Sinobacterium norvegicum: one gene and its partner. The protein of the gene in region 2 binds, or shares a complex with, the protein of the main gene of each other region. Links are inferred from orthologs where the notes say so. Each region holds a gene or a part of one and is shown on either strand. Other genes may lie near its edges.

The links. The genes of interacting proteins can lie anywhere in the genome.
Region 1: the proteins of uvrB (region 2) and uvrD are in contact, whole or in part, in a crystal structure (PDB 7EGT), measured with the Thermus thermophilus proteins. The link is inferred for Sinobacterium norvegicum from one-to-one orthologs. Residues at the interface, in WP_096411307.1 of Thermus thermophilus: Glu23, Leu25, Arg26, Asp27, Gly28, Glu29, Arg30, Phe31, Arg55, Glu326, Asp327, Phe328, Glu379, Ser382, Gln383, His398, Gly400, Arg401; in WP_096412145.1 of Thermus thermophilus: His654, Arg656, Phe657, Gln666, Asp668, Glu669, Lys680, Arg681, Leu682, Ser683, Lys685, Tyr686, Ala687.

Annotation. Positions count from the first base shown.
Region 1 is NZ_CAKLPX010000004.1:341,452-344,399, forward strand. The notes cover bases 5-2,927. They hold uvrD (DNA helicase II), read left to right. Parts: upstream 5-346; coding sequence 347-2,509; downstream 2,510-2,927. Other genes in these bases: L9P87_RS16130 (LTA synthase family protein), read right to left, coding at 5-128; L9P87_RS16140 (TRAP transporter substrate-binding protein), read left to right, coding at 2,547-2,927. Also shown: more of L9P87_RS16130, read right to left, coding at 1-4; more of L9P87_RS16140, read left to right, coding at 2,928-2,948. UniProt on the Escherichia coli protein: A helicase with DNA-dependent ATPase activity. Unwinds DNA duplexes with 3'-5' polarity. Translocates on single-stranded DNA with 3'-5' polarity. Initiates unwinding more efficiently from a nicked substrate than double-stranded DNA.
Region 2 is NZ_CAKLPX010000001.1:961,238-964,202, forward strand. What follows is about bases 24-2,963. They hold uvrB (excinuclease ABC subunit UvrB), read right to left. Parts: upstream 2,553-2,963; coding sequence 495-2,552; downstream 24-494. Other genes in these bases: thrS (threonine--tRNA ligase), read right to left, coding at 24-76. Also shown: more of thrS, read right to left, coding at 1-23. UniProt on the Escherichia coli protein: The UvrABC repair system catalyzes the recognition and processing of DNA lesions. A damage recognition complex composed of 2 UvrA and 2 UvrB subunits scans DNA for abnormalities.

The DNA of each region.
Region 1 (2,948 bases), on a different replicon or contig from region 2:
GCACAGCCACGGTTCCAGAATAAAAGTATGCAGCGGCCAATGGTGAACAGCACCATGAAAAGGCACAGCGCCAAGAGAATAAAAGTGAGGTCGGAGACCAGCCCGGGGGCGGATATAAATTGCATCATAAAGCAGCTTTTTCAGTGTCGAGAAGTTTTTTTAAGGAATGTTTCTTAGTTAGAATCTAAACGGAAAAGTTCTAAGAAGATAGGAAGTGGTAACGATAACCGGAAAAACATTGCCGAGAATGCAAATATCTGTATATACATACAGCAAAGCTGTGATTAAATAATCGTGCTTTGCCTGTATAATCACCTCAACTTTAACCAGTAGACCAAACTGCCCTATGACAGACTTACTCGCCTCATTGAATGAAGCACAGCGTGAAGCTGTGGCTGCCACCCCTGGGAATCAATTAATTCTGGCCGGTGCCGGCAGTGGTAAGACAAGAGTGTTGGTGCATCGTATTGCCTGGCTATTACAAAATACCGATATTACCCCACACGGTATTATGGCGGTCACCTTTACCAATAAGGCTGCGCGTGAGATGCGAGAGCGCATTGAAGAGGTCTTAGGCTTTCCGGCCAGGGGTATGTGGGTTGGTACTTTTCACGGTTTGGCCCACCGCCTTTTAAAGGCGCACTTTAAAGATGCCAAGCTACCTGAGAGCTTTCAAATCCTCGATTCCGATGATCAGCTGCGGTTGATTAAAAAATTGGTCAAGCAGTTGAACATCGACGATGAACGCTTTCCGGCCAAGGATATTCAATGGTGGATCAGCGCTCAAAAAGATGAGGGTTTACGGGCTGCCCACATCGAGGCTTATGATCCCCATACGCAAGCACAATTAACCGTTTACAGCGCTTATGAAGAGGCTTGTTTACGGGGTGGGTTTGTGGATTTTGGCGAATTACTTCTGCGCGCCCATGAATTACTGCGCGACAACCAACATCTGTTAGAACACTACCGTCAACGATTCCAATACCTGTTAGTCGATGAGTTTCAGGATACCAACACGATTCAATATGCCTGGCTGCGGTTGCTGGCCGGAGAGACCGGGGCGGTTACAGCTGTCGGCGATGATGACCAGTCGATATATGGCTGGCGCGGTGCCAAGATCGAAAATATACAACAATTTGAACAAGAGTTTAGCAATGTTCGTCGTACCAAGCTTGAGCAGAACTACCGTTCTACCGGCTCGATTCTGACGGCAGCCAATGCTGTGATTGAGAACAATACCGATAGGCTTGGCAAGGAATTGAGGACTGACAGCGGTCCCGGTGAACCCCTGTCTTTGTACACCGCCTTTAATGAGCAGGACGAGGCTCACTTCGTGGTAGAGCGTATTCAGCAGTGGGTTGATAACGGTCATCGACGTGACAGCTGTGCCATTCTCTATCGATCAAATGCGCAATCAAGGGTGTTAGAAGAGGCGCTGATCCGTAACGGCGTGCCCTATCGCATCTACGGCGGTCAGCGATTCTACGATCGTCTCGAAATTAAAAACGCCTTAGCCTATCTGCGTTTGATCATTGGTCGAAATGATGACACGGCGCTGGAGCGTGTCATCAATGTGCCAACTCGCGGTATAGGCGGCAAGACGGTTGATATCGTCCGTGACTTTGCCCGAGATCATGGTTGTTCGATGTGGGAGGCAATGCAGCAGGTGATTCAGCATAAGCTGCTTACCGCCCGTGCCGGTAATGCCTTGATTAGCTTTATGCACTTGATCGACCAAATGGATGAGGCCACCGATGATTTAACCCTGGCCGAGATGGCAGAGCAGGTTATCGAAATGAGTGGGCTAAAAGACCATCATATGAAAGAGAAGGGAGAGAAAGCGCAGGCGCGATTAGAAAACCTCTCTGAGCTGGTCTCTGCTGCCAAGGTATACGACTACGATGACGAGGAACCGACCAGCCCATTGCGCCAGTTTCTCGATGACGCCGCGCTTGATGCCGGTGAACAGCAAGCCGATGAGCACAGTGATAGCGTTCAGTTGATGACGTTACACTCGGCTAAAGGCTTAGAGTTTCCGTTAGTCTTTATGGTGGGCGTCGAGAAAAACCTATTCCCACATAAAATGTCGTTTGATGAACCCGGTCGGTTAGCCGAAGAACGACGGCTCTGTTATGTTGGCATAACTAGGGCGATGGAAAAATTGTATATCTGTTATGCCGAGAGTCGGCGCTTGCATGGCAAGGAGAGTTTTAACGGGCCGTCGAACTTCATCAAAGAAATCCCCAGTGAGGTGATTCAAGAAGTACGCTTACGCACCGAGATCACCCGGCCAACGACTGTTGCCAGTGGCTATGCCAGCCAAGAAGCCGCCAATGATTTAGGGCTCAAAATCGGCCAGCGTGTTTTCCATCAAAAATTTGGTGAGGGTGTGTTGACTGGAGTCGAGGGCAGTGGTGGCAATGCCCGTGTACAGGTAAATTTTGATTATGAAGGCAGCAAGTGGCTGGTGATGCAATACGCTAATCTAAGGCCTATGGACGAGTTTTAGCGACAATAATAAACGTCAACATGAAAAAGATAACGATATGAAGACCCATACAATCAACCGTTCCATGCCGATAGTTATCCTTGGCCTCATCGCCATTATTGTCACCATGGTGGCATACTATGTCAGCAGTGCTGCAATGCAGCAGCAGCGTACTAAACAGGTCTTGGCTGAGCAGCAGACAGAGCAGGTTTATCATTGGAAAATGGTGACAACCTGGCCAAAGAACTTCCCAGGACTTGGCACCTCGGCAGAACTGTTAGCGCAGTGGATAGATCAGGCGAGCGATGGTCGTTTACAGATTACTGTTTATGGCGCCGGTGAAATGGTGCCAGCATTACAGGTTTTTGATACCGTCTCCCAGGGCACTGCTGAGATGGGTCACGGTGCCGCCTATTACTGGAAGGGAAAAATACCTGCCGCGCAATTTTTCTCGTCCGTA
Region 2 (2,965 bases):
CGGCAGCAACCTCAAGCACAGTTAAAGGGGCGTCAAAGGAACGCTGAGAACCATCGGGAAGAGTAATAATAGGCATGATTTTTCCTTGGTCAGTGGTGACCCATACTAGAGGCCACTTGGACAAAAAATGTAGTGCTCACCCAAGCTTAAGAAGGGAGCAGATAAAATAAAGAGCGGGGATTATAAGCGACTTCAACTGAAGATCCAACAACCATCTATATTGAAGAGGACATGGGACAGTCAACTATCTATAGCATAGCCACAGACTGCCCAGAGGCTGACAATTAAAACAAAAAAACCCCGACATCGTGAGATATCGAGGCTTTTGAATTGGTACGACCGAGTGGATTCGAACCACCGACCCCCACCATGTCAAGGTGGTGCTCTAACCAACTGAGCTACGGTCGTAAAACACTTCTGCTATGCGCTGAAGTTGGTGGGCATTATATAGAGACTGCCCTTAGTGTCAACAGGTATTTATCGAGTTTTTTAGCTTATCGAATAAACGCTTTCGCCCTTAGTTTTTGCAGTTCATCTCGCAACGAGGCAGCCTCTTCAAACTCCAGGTCACGAGCATGCTGCATCATTTTTTCTTCCATTGCGGCAATGGCCTTGTTCAACTGCTGCGGCGTCATCTGCGTTGGCTCTATCGCACTACCCACTTCGGCTCGCTTACCGTCCTTGCCACGTCGCTTACCCCCCTTGCCTGGCGCCTGCCCCGCCTCTAGAATATCTTTCACCGACTTATTAAGCCCCGTCGGAGTGATATTATGCTCTTTGTTAAATAATTCCTGCGCCTGTCGGCGTCGCTCGGTTTCTTTCATTGCTCGATCCATCGAGCCAGTTATTTTGTCGGCGTAGAGTATCGCCTTGCCGTTGAGGTTACGGGCGGCACGACCAATAATCTGAATAAGCGCGCGATCAGAGCGTAAAAAACCCTCCTTATCCGCATCGAGTATTCCCACCAACGACACCTCGGGCATATCCAAACCCTCCCTCAGCAGGTTAATACCGACCAGCACATCAAACTCACCGAGGCGAAGATCACGAATGATTTCAACCCGCTCGACGGTGTCGATATCCGAGTGCATATAACGCACGCGGACGCCGTGCTCATCATAATAATCCGTTAAATCTTCGGCCATCCGCTTGGTCAGCGTCGTGACCAATACTCGCTCTTGCTTCGCTACACGCTGATGGATCTCCGACAGCAAATCATCTACCTGAGTCTGTGCCGAGCGCACCTCAATTACCGGATCCAACAAGCCCGTTGGCCGCACCAACTGCTCAACCACCGCCTGGGTATGGGCCTCCTCATACTTAGCCGGTGTCGCCGAGACATAAATCGCCTGCGGCACCTTCGACTCCCATTCCTCAAAACGCATCGGCCTGTTATCCAGTGCCGATGGCAGACGGAAGCCAAATTCAACCAGCGTCTCTTTGCGGGAGCGGTCGCCCTTATACATCGCCCCTATCTGCGGAATCGATACATGCGACTCATCGATGACGACCAGGGCGTTCTCAGGTAAATAGTCATAAAGGGTTGGTGGCGCCTCTCCGTTACCTCGCCCCGACAAATAGCGGGAGTAGTTTTCAATGCCGTTGCAATAACCCAGCTCACGAATCATCTCCAAGTCATATTTGGTGCGCTGCTCTAAACGCTGCGCCTCAACCAACTTATTGTTCTCTCGCAGCTGCTGTAGCCGGCCAATCAACTCTTCTTCAATATAATCAGTAGCCTTGAGCAATTTATCCCGTGGGGTCACATAGTGACTCTTAGGAAAAATGGTCACCCGTGGCAGCTTCTTTAATACCTCTCCGGTGAGCGGATCAAATAATGATAACTTCTCGATCTCCTCATCAAACAGCTCAACCCTTACCGCCTCCATCTCTGAATCGGCGGGATAAATATCGATGACATCGCCACGCACGCGATAGGTCGCTCGCCGGAAATCCATATCATTGCGGGTATACTGCAATTCCGCCAGTCGCCGGAGCAACTCACGCTGATCGATTAAGTCGCCACGATCAAGGTGCATCACCATGCCAAGAAAGGACTTCGGATCACCCAGACCATAAATCGCCGAGACGGTCGCCACAACAATCACATCCTGACGCTCTAATAACGCCTTGGTTGCCGACAAGCGCATCTGCTCGATATGCTCATTAACTGCCGCATCTTTTTCGATAAAGGTATCGGACGAGGGAACATAGGCCTCAGGCTGATAATAATCGTAATAGGAGACAAAGTACTCGACGGCATTATTGGGGAAGAAGTCTTTAAACTCACCGTATAACTGCGCCGCCAGTGTCTTATTATGCACCATGACAATAGTCGGCCGCTGAATCTTTTCGATGACATTAGCCACCGTAAACGTTTTACCCGAGCCCGTCACACCCAGCAAGGTCTGCGCCGTCAAGCCACTTTCGATGCCATCGACCAGCTCAGCAATCGCCTTCGGCTGGTCCCCCGCCGGCTGATAATCAGAAACCACTTTAAAGGGACGCCCTTTTAACTTTTTATTCTCTTGCTGGCTTTGCTGACCCGACATCGACACCCTACCTATCACACTGACTAGCGCTGCAGCACAGACTGCAATCCAATCACCCATGATACCACTGACTGGCGGCTAAATTGATGGCAAAACAACCAATTCACACACAATTTAACGAATCCTAAAAAAACAGTTGACCGCCCCCCTGCTTCTGCATAATATACGCCCCGCACACCGCAGCGCGGTAAGCCGTTCCGACTTAGCTCAGCGGTAGAGCAGTAGACTGTTAATCTATTGGTCGCTGGTTCGATCCCAGCAGTCGGAGCCATATTTAAAAACCAGCCTTTTGGCTGGTTTTTTTTCGCCTAAGATTTGTCACTACTGATGTGAATTAGTGCGAATTATAAAAAACACTATTTTTATAGCTTTTTCTTGAATCAGGGCTTGACCCACTTGCCACTTCTGCATAA